One region of the Alteromonas sp. V450 genome, then DNA from elsewhere that is predicted to be linked to it. Evidence: predicted binding sites of a transcription regulator. Region 1 holds the regulator's gene; each other region holds the start of a gene.
The links. The regulator MetJ, encoded in region 1, represses methionine synthesis genes. The targets are predictions, from matches to a motif close to TAGACGTCTAGACGTCTA.
Positions count from the first base shown of each region.

Region 2: a site for MetJ is predicted at 1,093-1,110, ahead of thrA (bifunctional aspartate kinase/homoserine dehydrogenase I). Genes of this name have one in related genera too.
Region 3: a site for MetJ is predicted at 1,139-1,156, ahead of serA (phosphoglycerate dehydrogenase). Genes of this name have one in related genera too.
Region 4: a site for MetJ is predicted at 1,847-1,864, ahead of msrA (peptide-methionine (S)-S-oxide reductase MsrA). Genes of this name have one in related genera too.

Region 1 covers NZ_MODU01000004.1:2,889,555-2,892,726, reverse strand. Annotated here, with positions in the region: gene metF (methylenetetrahydrofolate reductase) at 224-1,108, opposite strand; gene metJ (met regulon transcriptional regulator MetJ) at 1,276-1,605, shown strand; gene BK026_RS12560 (malic enzyme-like NAD(P)-binding protein) at 1,684-2,922, opposite strand.
Region 2 covers NZ_MODU01000004.1:2,340,385-2,343,556, reverse strand. Annotated here, with positions in the region: gene BK026_RS10210 (LysR substrate-binding domain-containing protein) at 57-935, shown strand; gene thrA (bifunctional aspartate kinase/homoserine dehydrogenase I) at 1,285-3,172, shown strand, end outside.
Region 3 covers NZ_MODU01000004.1:2,188,177-2,191,348, forward strand. Annotated here, with positions in the region: gene BK026_RS09555 (hypothetical protein) at 1-287, shown strand, start outside; gene rpiA (ribose-5-phosphate isomerase RpiA) at 413-1,069, shown strand; gene serA (phosphoglycerate dehydrogenase) at 1,328-2,557, shown strand; gene BK026_RS09570 (YdiY family protein) at 2,688-3,172, opposite strand, start outside.
Region 4 covers NZ_MODU01000004.1:2,611,422-2,614,593, forward strand. Annotated here, with positions in the region: gene BK026_RS11370 (sodium-dependent transporter) at 1-458, opposite strand, end outside; gene BK026_RS11375 (SDR family NAD(P)-dependent oxidoreductase) at 656-1,381, opposite strand; gene BK026_RS11380 (thiol-disulfide oxidoreductase DCC family protein) at 1,371-1,766, opposite strand; gene msrA (peptide-methionine (S)-S-oxide reductase MsrA) at 1,942-2,487, shown strand; one part of gene BK026_RS11395 (IS3 family transposase) at 2,575-2,947, shown strand; one part of gene BK026_RS11395 (IS3 family transposase) at 2,947-3,172, shown strand, end outside.

The DNA of each region.
Region 1 (3,172 bases):
CCCGTTGAATCCACGTTGACTAATGCTTATCGATTTGAACATTGGAGGGTACCATTGTTACCACGTGCAGTAGAAAAAATTATTTAAGAAATGGTAACTGGGCTTATTAGACTAAGCAAAGAATAATGATCAACTGTGCTAACGACTCGTCGCCATTGGCACGCTGTCTGCAAACACCGGCGAACGTTACCGGTGAGTCAGATGGATAAGCAGCAAATTATTGTTAATTGCCTTTAACGCCTAACATGTGACATATAGCGTAGCTCAGCTCACAGCGGTTAAGGGTATAAAAATGAAAATGCTTAACGCCCTCTTTGGCCAGTACTTTTACCTGATCCATCGCAATATTGGCGCCAATAAGGTTACGTGTCGCTTGGTCGTCTTCGTCTAAACCATCAAACATTTTATGCAACCAGCCAGGTACATGAACGTTGGTAAAACCCGCAAATTTCACTAGCGTTTGGTAATTAGTGACAGGTAGTATGCCTGGCACAATATCTAAATCAACGCCTGCAGCTGCCGCGCGATCTCTGAAGCGTAAATAAACACTGGTATCAAAGAAAAACTGCGTAATTGCTTCTGTTGCGCCAGCTTCTGCTTTTCTTTTTAAGTTAAGTAAATCGAACTGTGCGTTTGGTGCTTCTGGGTGCTTTTCTGGATAAGCTGCTACCGAAATATCAAAGTCGGCAACGTCTTTGAGCAATGTCACTAAGTCAGAGGCATACATCTCGGTTTTATCAACGCCTTGTGGTAAATCGCCGCGTAACGCGACAATACGACGAATGCCAGAATCCCAGTAGTCTTGCGCTATTTGCTTCAACTCCTCGCGGCTAGCGTCTACGCATGTAAGATGAGGCACTGCCGCTACACCAGTTTGTTGCTGAATGCGTTTTACAACGTCGTGCGTTCTATCTCGCTCTCCGCTATTGGCACCGTAGGTGACCGACATATAACTTGGTTTCAAAGGTGCAAGACGCTCAACCGATTTCCAAAGCGTTTTTTCCATTGCTTCAGATTTTGGTGGAAAGAATTCAAAAGAGACATCTATATCACGCAGTTCCGATAGGGACTGATTTAAAGCGTCGATACCTTGTGCGTATGAAACCATGTTTTTTCTCTACTCTGATGAGGTAATGTCTTTATAGACGTTTAGACGTCTAAATTAAATAATATATGTCTAGACGTCAAGAGGTTTACACTGCTCAATTGACCTTTTCGTCAACTTGTTTAGAATTTCCAGTCATAACATAAATAAGAGTAGACCGAGTTAGCAAAATGGCAGAATGGAACGGTAAATACATACACCCCTACGCGGAGCATGGTAAAAAAAGTGAGCAAGTTAAAAAGGTCACGGTTTCTATCCCAATTAACGTGTTGAAGGCATTAACAGATGAGCGTACTCGTCGCCAAATAAATAACCTGCGTCACGCAACCAATTCAGAATTGTTATGCGAAGCTTTTTTACATGCGTTTACCGGACAGCCTTTGCCAAACGATGATGACCTTCGCAAAGACAATCCTAATCGTGTGCCTGCTGAAGCGCGACGCATAATGGAAGAAATGGGCATTGATCCTAGCTTTGAAAATGACGTGAGTGACGAATAGCAATCATTAAATTCTGTCAAAAAAAGGGCGCGAATTAAGGTATTAAAACGCGCCCTTTTCCACCGTAATTAATGAAGTTTATTGCGGTTCTGGTGACTCCGGTATACGGGCTACTCCAGACGCTATTGCCGCTTTTGATACAGCGCTAGCTATACGTTCACACAAACGAGGATCCATTGGTTTCGGAATGATGTAATCTTTGCCGAAGCATAAGCTGTCACTCTTACTCGCGGCCAGTACTTCTGCGGGCACCTCTTCTTTCGTAATTGCACGCAACGCTTCAACAGCTGCCACTTTCATCTCATCATTAATAGCGGTCGCCCGTACGTCTAACGCCCCGCGGAAAATAAAGGGGAAACACAATACATTGTTGACTTGATTAGGGTAATCTGAGCGGCCTGTCGCCATAATTAAATCTTTTCGTACCTCATGCGCAAGCTCTGGTTTAATCTCAGGGTCGGGGTTTGAGCAAGCAAAAACAATAGGGTTATCGGCCATTAAGGCCAATGTTTCTGGCGGAAGTAAATCTGGACCAGACACACCTACAAAAATATCCGCACCTTCCATAACATCTTCTAGTGTGCGTTTATCTGTATTATTAGCAAACAGCTTTTTGTGTTCGGTCAAATCATCGCGACGAGTATGAATAACCCCTTTTCTATCTAGCATGTATATTCTTTCGCGTTGCGCACCGCATTTTATAAGTAACTCCATGCAAGCTACCGCTGCTGCACCCGCTCCCATGCAAACTATTTTCGCGCTTTCGATGTTTTTTCCCTGAATTTCTAACGCATTTAGCATACCCGCCGCGGTAACAATGGCCGTGCCGTGCTGGTCATCATGAAAAACCGGAATGCTGCAGCGCTTAATCAACTCTTGTTCTATTTCAAAACACTCTGGCGCTTTAATATCTTCAAGATTAATGCCGCCAAATGTATCCGCTATATTTGCGACAGTATTAATAAATTCCTCTGTCGTTCTATGTTTGACCTCTATGTCTATCGCGTCTAATCCAGCAAAGCGCTTAAATAAAAGTGCCTTCCCTTCCATCACAGGTTTAGATGCCAAGGGGCCTAGATTACCAAGCCCTAATATTGCAGTACCATTACTGATAACAGCAACCATATTGCCTTTGGCGGTATATTTATATGCATTATCTGGGTCTTCGGCAATTTCTCTTACGGGTTCAGCAACTCCTGGGCTGTAGGCAAGTGCAAGGTCATCCACACTGTCAGCTGGCGTAGAAAGTTCAACGCGGATTTTTCCTGGAGTAGGCTTAGCGTGATAGTCGAGTGCGCGTTGTCTAAAGTCTGACATGAAATATCGTATCCTTTGAAGTAGGGTTCATTGGTTTGCTGTTTGTGCCACGCATCTGCATCTTGTTGCTTTTATTTTTGAGTCTTAATTAACGCAAATTACTGGCTTAAACGCTGCTGTTGTGTGTTAAATTTGTACCACTTGCTGCAAAGTGCTTCTGAAAAATCAGTATTATTCATAAAAGTGATAGTGGCTATTAACTTACTGATTGTAACTCTATCACAGCCTATCATCGTGTACATATCTGATC
Region 2 (3,172 bases), 550 kb from region 1:
ACTGTAATAAGAAATAAGTGCTGCGTTTAAGAACGTATCAATAGTGAGTGGCAATAATGAAATATCTTGAGGGAATAGCCGAATTTTGTGCCGTAGCTGACGTTGGCAATTTTACCGGGGCTGCAAATAAGCTAGATACGTCAGTGGCGCAGATAAGCCGTAAAGTCGCGTCACTTGAAAAGCAGCTAGGCGTAAAATTACTACAGCGTACAACGCGCAGCGTATCGCTTACTGAAGCGGGTACGCAGTATTTTCAGCAGGCAATGCCTGCGTTAAAGGCGCTCGAAGATGCTCAGCTAGCAGTAAGCGCACTGCAGGCATCGCCGCAAGGGCTCATTAAACTTACCGCTCCCGTAGCGTTTGGCGAAGCTTTCATCGCGCCTTTGCTCAATACCTTTATGCAAAAGTACGCTGGCATAAGCGTGCACTGCACCTTTTCAAACGAAAAGCTTGATATTGTTGAGCAAGGTCTCGACCTAGCTATCCGCATTGGCAAACTAGATGACTCGACACTGGTTGCCAAAAAGCTAGCTACCCGACATTTATTTGTATGCGGAAGTAGGGATTATTTTAAAGAGCAAGGCCAGCCTAAAAATATTGAAGAGTTAAAAGAGCACTCGTTACTGGTGGGGTCACAACCTTATTGGCGTTTATTTATCGATAATAAAATTCAATCTATTCCTGTGCAGGGAAGGGTACGCTATAACAGCGGAAACGCCCTATGCAGCGCCGCGATTGCTGGTTTGGGAATTGCACAGCTGCCTGGCTTTTATGTGCGTAAAGCACTAGCCTCTGGTCAGCTAATAGAACTATTCCCCGAGTACAAAGACAAGCAAGAGGCTATTTGGGCTGTATTTCCTTCAAACAGAAATGTTGCACCTAAAATCAGGCTGCTAGTGGACTTTTTAGCTCAACATCTTGTCTCAGATAGCTGAAGCGCGGTTCCAATGTTTCCTCTGTGATCACAATTGGTAGCTTACGATGCTTGTAAGTGTCTATACTGAAATCTTCATTTGTACCTTAAAAAGAAATATTAACCAAAGAGTGTTGCACTTTTTGCAATACAGTGTAGTGAAAACTGCGGTTGACATATAGACGTCTATACGGCAAATTGCTTGTATGAAAAAGATTCTACTTACTCGCACCACCATTATGTTAATTACCACCTTAAAAAGGGCGGTCGCTGACTAGTGCAAGTAAGCAAAAGACAACGAAAGCCCGCCTAACACAGAGCGGGCTTTTTTTTACACACGTTTTAGCATGCGTAACCTTAAGGAGCAGCATATGAAAGTCTTAAAGTTTGGGGGTTCTTCTCTAGCCGATGCACCGCGATACATGCGCGTTATGGAAATTAGCACGGCAACCCACCAAACCGACGGTGCTGCGGTTGTACTCTCTGCCCCAAAGGGGGTAACGAACGCGCTTTCACTACTATGTGAACAAGCAGCCGCGGGTGAAGATTTCCAGCCGTTATTCAATAAGTTGAACGACACGGTTACCGGCATTGCCAACAACCTAAACGAAGAACTCGACGGGTTTGCACACGCAAGCGTTGTAGAATTCATCAATAGTCACCTTTCAGTATTAAAACAGCACCTTGAAGGCATTAAGCTACTTGGTGTTGCACCTGATAATGTTGCTGCCGGTATTCTAAGTATTGGTGAGTACATCTCGGTGACGCTTTTTAGCGCTATGCTATCTGCCCAAGGTATCGCTAATCGCGTTATCGACCCGGTTAAGTATGTGCTGGCCGAAGGCGATTACTTAGACAGTATTGCCGATGTGTCGCTTAGTAAAGCGCGCTTTTCAGATGTGCCTACTGACGGCAGTGAATTTCTTGTTATGCCGGGGTTTGTTGCTGCAAACGAAGCGGGCGAGAAAGTCACGCTTGGGCGTAACGGATCAGACTATTCAGCGGCCATTTTAGCGGCGTGTATAGACGCAAGCTGCTGTGAAATTTGGACAGACGTAGACGGTGTGTATAACGCTGACCCGAATCAAGTGGAAGGCGCGGTGCTGTTAGACAAGCTTACCTATCAAGAGGCGATGGAGCTGTCTTATTTTGGTGCCAAGGTGCTTCACCCGAAAACTATCGGCCCAATTGCCCAGCACCACATCCCTTGTCTGATCAGAAACACACTAAACCCAGCTGCGCCTGGTACGTTAATCAGTAATGAGAAGAGCGAAGTGTGGACGTCGGTTAAAGGTATTTCTCAGCTTGATAATGTAACCATGTTTAACGTAGCAGGCCCTGGTCTTAAGGGCATGGTTGGCATGGCAAGCCGTGTGTTTGAGGTGATGTCGAACGCCAATATTTCAATAAGCCTTATCACCCAGTCATCATCGGAATACTCAATTAGCTTTTGTATTCAAAGTAAAGATGCCAGCCGTGCATTAACGCTACTTGAAGATGCTTTTGCGCTAGAGCTTCAAAATCAATTGCTAGATCCTATCGAAGTGCGACATGACCTGGCTATTGTTACTTTGGTTGGCGATGGAATGCGTCAAACTAAAGGGTTGGCAGCGCGTTTCTTCAACTCGCTTGCCCAAGCGCGGGTGAACAACGTTGCTATTGCTCAGGGCTCTTCAGAGCGCTCTATTTCAACGGTAATTGAGAGCAAGCGTGCTAAGAAAGCGGTAAAGGTTATTCACCAGAATTTTTTCTCTGACCGCCATACCATCGACGTATTCCTAGTGGGGTGTGGCAATGTGGGCACTGAACTACTAGGACAAATTGAAAAACAACAGCCAGCGTTGTTAAAACGCAATATTCAACTGCGCGTTTATGGTATTGCGAACAGCCGTAAACTGCTGTTAAACAGTCAAGGTATTGATTTAAGCGGTGACTGGAAAGCAGCACTTGAATCAGCGAGCGAAGGATTGAGTGTTGAACGCCTACATCAGTTCGCCAACGATAATAGTCTGGTAAACCCGGTGATTGTTGACTGTACTAGTCACGAAGCGATTGCACAGCAATACGTAGATATGATGGAAAGCGGTTTTCACGTGGTAACGCCAAACAAAAAGGCGAATACCAGTGAGATGTCTTACTACCGTAAGCTACGTAAAACAGCACTTACCACGAATCGTCAATATCTTTATGAAACAACGGTGGGTGCGGGTCTTCCTGTTATCGATAACCTACAAAAGCTTTTTAGTGCAGGCGATGTAT
Region 3 (3,172 bases), 700 kb from region 1:
GTGTATTTATTACGTTTGCTGTATTGACACTTTATTTACTCCTCGCCTGCATTTCTATCGCTGTAGACCGCCGCGCTATTATGGTTTCTGCACTCGTTTATGTTATTTACACATTTTCGTCACTCATCGAAAATGTGGGCATGGTAACGTCAAGCCTTGCTGTTACTGGAATTTGTATAGGCTCAACGCTCTTGTTACTTAGCGCGTTTTGGCATTCTTGTCGTCGCGCTGTACTTAAACTGGTACCACACTCTATACAAAATAAGCTGCCACAAGCCAATGTGTAGGGCTATACCAGCCTCGGCTTTTTACGGTTTGTATATTTTTACTGTATAGAGAATATGCACACCTTTCGGTAGGCGCTTTAATGCAATTAAGTTACACTTTGCCTAACGTTATTCGGAGTGTGACCATGGATCAAAATGCAAAAAAACAGGCGGTTGCCAAAGCTGCCATTTCTTATGTTGAAAACGACAGTATTGTTGGGGTTGGTACTGGCTCAACAGTAAATTTCTTCATTGAAGAATTGGGTAAAATTAAGCATAAGATTGAGGGTGCTGTGTCAAGCTCTGAAGCCTCTACCGAACGGTTAAAGGCATTGGGAATTGAAGTTTTTGAGCTCAACGAAGTCAGCAACCTCTCAGTCTATATTGATGGTGCAGATGAAGTAACAGAGCACAAGCATATGATCAAGGGCGGCGGTGCAGCACTTACTCGTGAGAAAATTGTCGCAGGCGCTGCAAGTACCTTCGTATGTATTGTGGATGAGAGCAAACGCGTGCCTGTATTGGGCAATTTTCCGCTTCCTGTGGAAGTTATTCCAATGGCGCGCTCTTTTGTCGCGAGGGAACTGGTAAAACTAGGTGGCGATCCTGAATATCGTCAAGGTGTTGTGACGGATAACGGCAATGTCATTATTGATGTACACAACCTTGAAATTATAAACCCTCGCGAACTGGAACAAACTATCAACAATATACCAGGCGTTGTGACCAACGGCATTTTTGCACTTCGCGGCGCCGATATTGTGCTTAGTGCAACCGACAACGGCGTTGAAACTTTCAAGTAGCCGTACGATAAAACATCATAGTGACACATGCAGAAAATACTTCTTTCAACTTAGCGTATTTTCTGCTAATTTCCGTTTAGACGTCTAGATGGCTTTAATTTCTAGACATTATTTCGCGTTAAATGCGTCAATAATTAATGTGTAGGGCCACTCGAACACAGTTTTTATAATTAACGGTAATGAGCTTACGTAGAAGAACGCTATGGTTAGATACCTCTTCTAGTACATTACATCACATCAGCGAGAGATAACGAGTTCATGAGCAAAGTTTCATTAGAGAAGGATAAAATCCGGATATTGTTGTTAGAAGGTGTTCACCAAAGCGCTTTGGAAACCCTTAAAAACAATGGGTATAGCAACATAGAGTTTCTTAAAACATCCCTTCCAGAAGATGAGCTAATTGAAAAAATTAAAGATGCTCATTTTGTCGGGATCCGCTCGCGCACGCAAATTACAGAGAAGGTTGTTGACGCTGCCCAAAAACTTGTCGCCATCGGCTGTTTTTGTATTGGTACGAATCAGGTCGACCTTGAAGCTACTCAGCGACGCGGTATTCCCGTATTCAACGCTCCATTTTCTAACACCCGCTCCGTAGCCGAATTAGTACTAGGTCAAATCATTCTGCTGCTGCGCCAAGTGCCGTCAAAAAATGCCAAAGCACACCGTGGGGAATGGGAAAAAACAGCGGTAGGTTCATATGAGGCGCGTGGGAAAACCCTCGGTATTATCGGTTACGGTCATATCGGAACGCAGCTGAGTATTCTTGCTGAACACCTAGGTATGCGCGTTCAGTTCTTTGATATAGAAGATAAGCTTGTATTGGGGAACTCGGCGCAGGTCAAATCATTAGAGAAGCTGCTTAATACTTCTGATGTGGTATCACTACACGTGCCTGAAACGCCGCAAACACAGGATATGATTGGCGAAAAAGAGCTGTCACAAATGAAAAAAGGCAGCATACTTATCAACGCGTCTCGCGGTACCGTGGTCGACATTGAAGCGCTTGCCAACGCATTGGAAAGCGGCCACCTTAACGGCGCAGCAATTGATGTGTTCCCTGTAGAGCCCAAGTCAAACACGGAAGAGTTTGAATCACCACTTCGCGCGTTTGACAACGTTATTCTTACGCCACACGTAGGCGGTAGCACACAAGAAGCGCAAGAAAACATTGGTATTGAAGTTGCGGGTAAACTAGCGAAGTACAGTGACAATGGTTCAACGCTGTCAGCCGTGAATTTCCCAGAAGTATCGCTTCCTGAACACACCGGCCGCTCGCGTTTACTACATGTGCATAAGAACCAGCCAGGCATACTTACTCAAATTAACCAAGCGTTTGCAGAAAAAGGCATTAACATTGAAGCTCAGTACCTACAGACAAATTCGGAAATTGGTTACGTGGTCGTGGATGTGAAAGAAGACCGTGGCTATGAAGCATTGGCAGAGCTTCAACAGATTGACGGTACGATCAAAACTCGTATTCTTCACTAAAATCGGCTTTAAACAAGCAAAAAAAACGCTGCAAAATACGCAGCGTTTTTTGTATGTGTACCTCTGTTTTCACGGCATGCCATTCCAGCTATTAGGCTACCTTGTCGCTGGCCCAGGCATTCAGAAAAACTTAGAAGAAGTTGTAAACTAAGCTAACCGCAGTTTCGGTATCAAGTTTCTCTACGTTTTCGTCAACGTTGGTGTTGTGGTCCAACTTAAAAGAAAGACGCATAGAAAGGTTTCCGCTAATCGTAGCTGTAAGCGCCGACTCAGCGCGCGACTTGGTGTTGTCAGCACCCACTTCCGTACTCACCGTTTGAGTAAATTTAGCTGTGTCTGAGATTTTCCACGAATATGCGCTTGATGCACGAAGTATTACACTATCTAAATCTTCACCTTCTTGCGTTTCAATAAATGAATAACCAGGACCAACTGAATACTCTAACGTGTGGCGTTTATTTTGTATTACCTTTTGGTTCCAACCAGCAGCAATGGTAGCTTGGTAGTTAAAGTTGCTGAATCGATCATCTTCGTATGACGCGAAGCCGAACAGTCGGTTGTTTGGGTTTTCTAGCTTATAGTTACCCTGCGCTGACCCGAAGAACTTCTGCGCTG
Region 4 (3,172 bases), 280 kb from region 1:
ACAACGCCTACCACTACTGCCATGTATGCAAATATGGCTTCGGAATTGATAAATAACCCAAAAGTTTCTTCGTTAGCAAGCAAGTCGAGATTACCGCTCACTGCTTCAAACAGGTAGCCAAAAATCCAAACCGTGATCACCATATAAAAAACGGCAATCATGAAAGGGGTTGCAACAGCTAGCCACCCTGCAAATTTCCATTTCCGTTCATCATTACTGATTGCACTGTATGCGCCAAGTGGATCTTTTTTAGCGTGCCGGCCTACGGTCATTTCAGCCAACATAACGGGTAAGCAAATAGCAAACACAAAGATGGCGTACATAAGCAAAAATGCGCCGCCCCCATTTTTCGCTGCTCCCACTGGAAAGCCAACTAAATTACCGATACCAACGGCAGAACCTGCTGCTGCTAGTATAAAACCAATGCGCGATCCGAACTGTTCTCTGGCCCCGCTCATATCCCTTCCTCTTGTTGAGTTATTGTTATTTATTATCAGGATGGCGAACTAAATATGACTCACATGTGGCGTCAACGCGTTGTATTGCAGTCTTCATAGGACATATCAATACGCTGTACCATTCCCAAAACAGCATGGTAACAGCAGTCAAATAAAAAGTCTTGATGTTGGACTCACACAAACTCTGTTCAGCCGTATTACCAAGTTACCACATCGCCTTTATAGTCGATAAAGTGGCAAAGTTGGTCGCGATCAAGCAAGGATAGCTGCTTAAGCAATTGGCTAGCGGTGTATTCAGGGGTAAAGAGTTTTTTAGCAGCAACATTTTTCTGAAAAGGCTTTGATAGCCCTGTATCTACTGTACCAGGGTGATAACTCACCAGCATTGCGTCTTTCAACCGCCGCTTGTATTCTACTGATGCTGTTTTAACAGTCATATTGAGCGCGGCTTTAGAGGCTCGGTACCCGTACCACCCGCCCAGTTTGTTATCGGAAATGCTTCCTACTCGAGCACTTAAACAAGCGACTGTTGCATCGTGTTTATCCATTACTCTAACTAAATGCTTTAGCCACAGCGCTGGCGTAATTGTATTTACGGCGAAGTATTCAGCCATAGCCTCGCTGCTTAAATCCTCCAGCCGTTTTTCTGGATGGATGTTTAACGCCTCGTTATGCAAAAAGCCAGTGGTAATAATGGCAGTGTTAATCACCACACCCTTTTCTTGCAGTTGCTTGATGAAAACGTCGATAGCATTGTCATCTTGCGGATTGACAGTGTAATAGTGAACAGTGTCGGTACGCGCATCTTCATCTTGCTCGCGCCTGCTAACGCAAATCACTTCATCGCCTCTTTTTTCACACAGTGTTGCTAGAGCTGATGCAATGCCCCCTGATGCACCTACGATAAGTGTTTTACTTGTCATGTTTCTCTCCTGGTACACAGCGCGCGCATTCACGTTTCTTACCCGTCAGTAAAAACGAAATGGTATAACGATGTTTCGCAAAAACGTTATATAGCGCATCTGCAAAAAACCGTATTACAGGCCAGCGTAAAGGGGCATAAAGCCAGCCCACTCCCACCGCTTTCCATGCTTGATGAGTGACATCCAGGCCCGTAATTAATGTTCCATCCTCTTTTAACCCGTGGATCCTTGCGTTCAAGTCGTCCCAATTAAGCGACGGATACCGTTCGCTAAAGTCAGGGGCCTGAATATCTACTAGCGTCAATTTGTTATGCTTATCTCGTTTTCTTAAATGCTTCATTTCTGCTAAACACAAAGGACAGTAACTGTCGTAAAAAATGATCACCCCGATACCTCTAACGATAAATTAAACAAGACTATGACTGCTTTTCGTCGCTATTTTTGAGCAGCTTAAAAACTATTTGATATGCGTTTATACGATAAAAAAACACGCTTGGATGACTTGAGTTAGTGCGCTGTTGTACCCACACTAATGCCATTGAGGAAAAAAGGTGTTAACAATGGCAAATTTACAAGTCGCTACCCTTGCCGGTGGTTGTTTTTGGTGTATTGAATCAGCCTTCAATAGTGTGGAAGGTATCGTTAAAGCCATTTCCGGATATGCCGGTGGTGAAAAGCCAGAGCCAACATATGAGGAAGTATGTTCAGGTAACACGGGGCACGCTGAGGTGGTACAAGTTACCTTTGATGCCAACATTATTTCTTATCGAGAAGTGCTTGAAATCTTCTTTGCACTGCACAACCCAACGCAACTCAACCGCCAGGGGAATGACGTAGGAACACAATATCGCAGTGCTATTTTCTATCATGACGATACACAAAAAGCAGAGGCGGAGAAAATTATCGCTGAAATTACAGAAGATGCTATTTGGCCAGACCCAGTCGTTACAGAAATAGTAGAAGTTAACAACTACTATCAAGCTGAAGATTATCATCAGGATTATTTTAAAAATAATCCTCAGAATCAGTATTGCTCTATGGTTGTGGCACCCAAGTTGGCGAAATTTAAGAAAACATTTGCGTCACGACTTCGCAGTGACACATAAAAAAAGGGGCGTATCGCCCCTTTTTTGATTAGGTTTGACCCATCCTAAATAGCGTTGACACTTTTCAAACTTATTTTGGAGAGTGTAATGAAATCAAATAGCAGAAGAACTCAACGTGATTATTCCCTCGCTTTTAAATTGGCTGTTGTAGACCAAGTTGAAAAAGGCGAGTTCACCTACAGGCAGGCTCAAGATCACTACGGAATACAAGGTTGCTCAACTGTTTTAGTTTGGCTTCGTAAGCACGGTCGTTTAGATTGGACGGATGGAACACCGAAGTTTCTAACGCGAGGCCACGTCGTGGATAAACCCAAAGCAGAACTCACCCCCGAACAGCGAATTAAAGCGCTAGAGAAAGAGCTTGCTGATACAAAAATGAAAGCTGATTTCTTTGAAGCCGTTGTAAATGTCCTTGAAAGTGACTATGGAGTAAGCGTTGTAAAAAAGCGCAAAAGAAAGTCATCCAAGAAAAAGTGATAGGCGGAGTGTCCGTTGCCAAAGCCTGTCGTTACCTGAAGATTTCTCGTCAGGCTTACTACCAATACTGCGCTCGCTCACTCAAGCGCGAAGCGCTTGAAGGTCAAGTCATTCAGTTCGTCCGTCAGGAGCGAATGATGCAACCTCGCATCGGCACTCGGAAACTACAGTATCTGCTTGCGCTCGAAAAAATGGATATCGGGAGAGA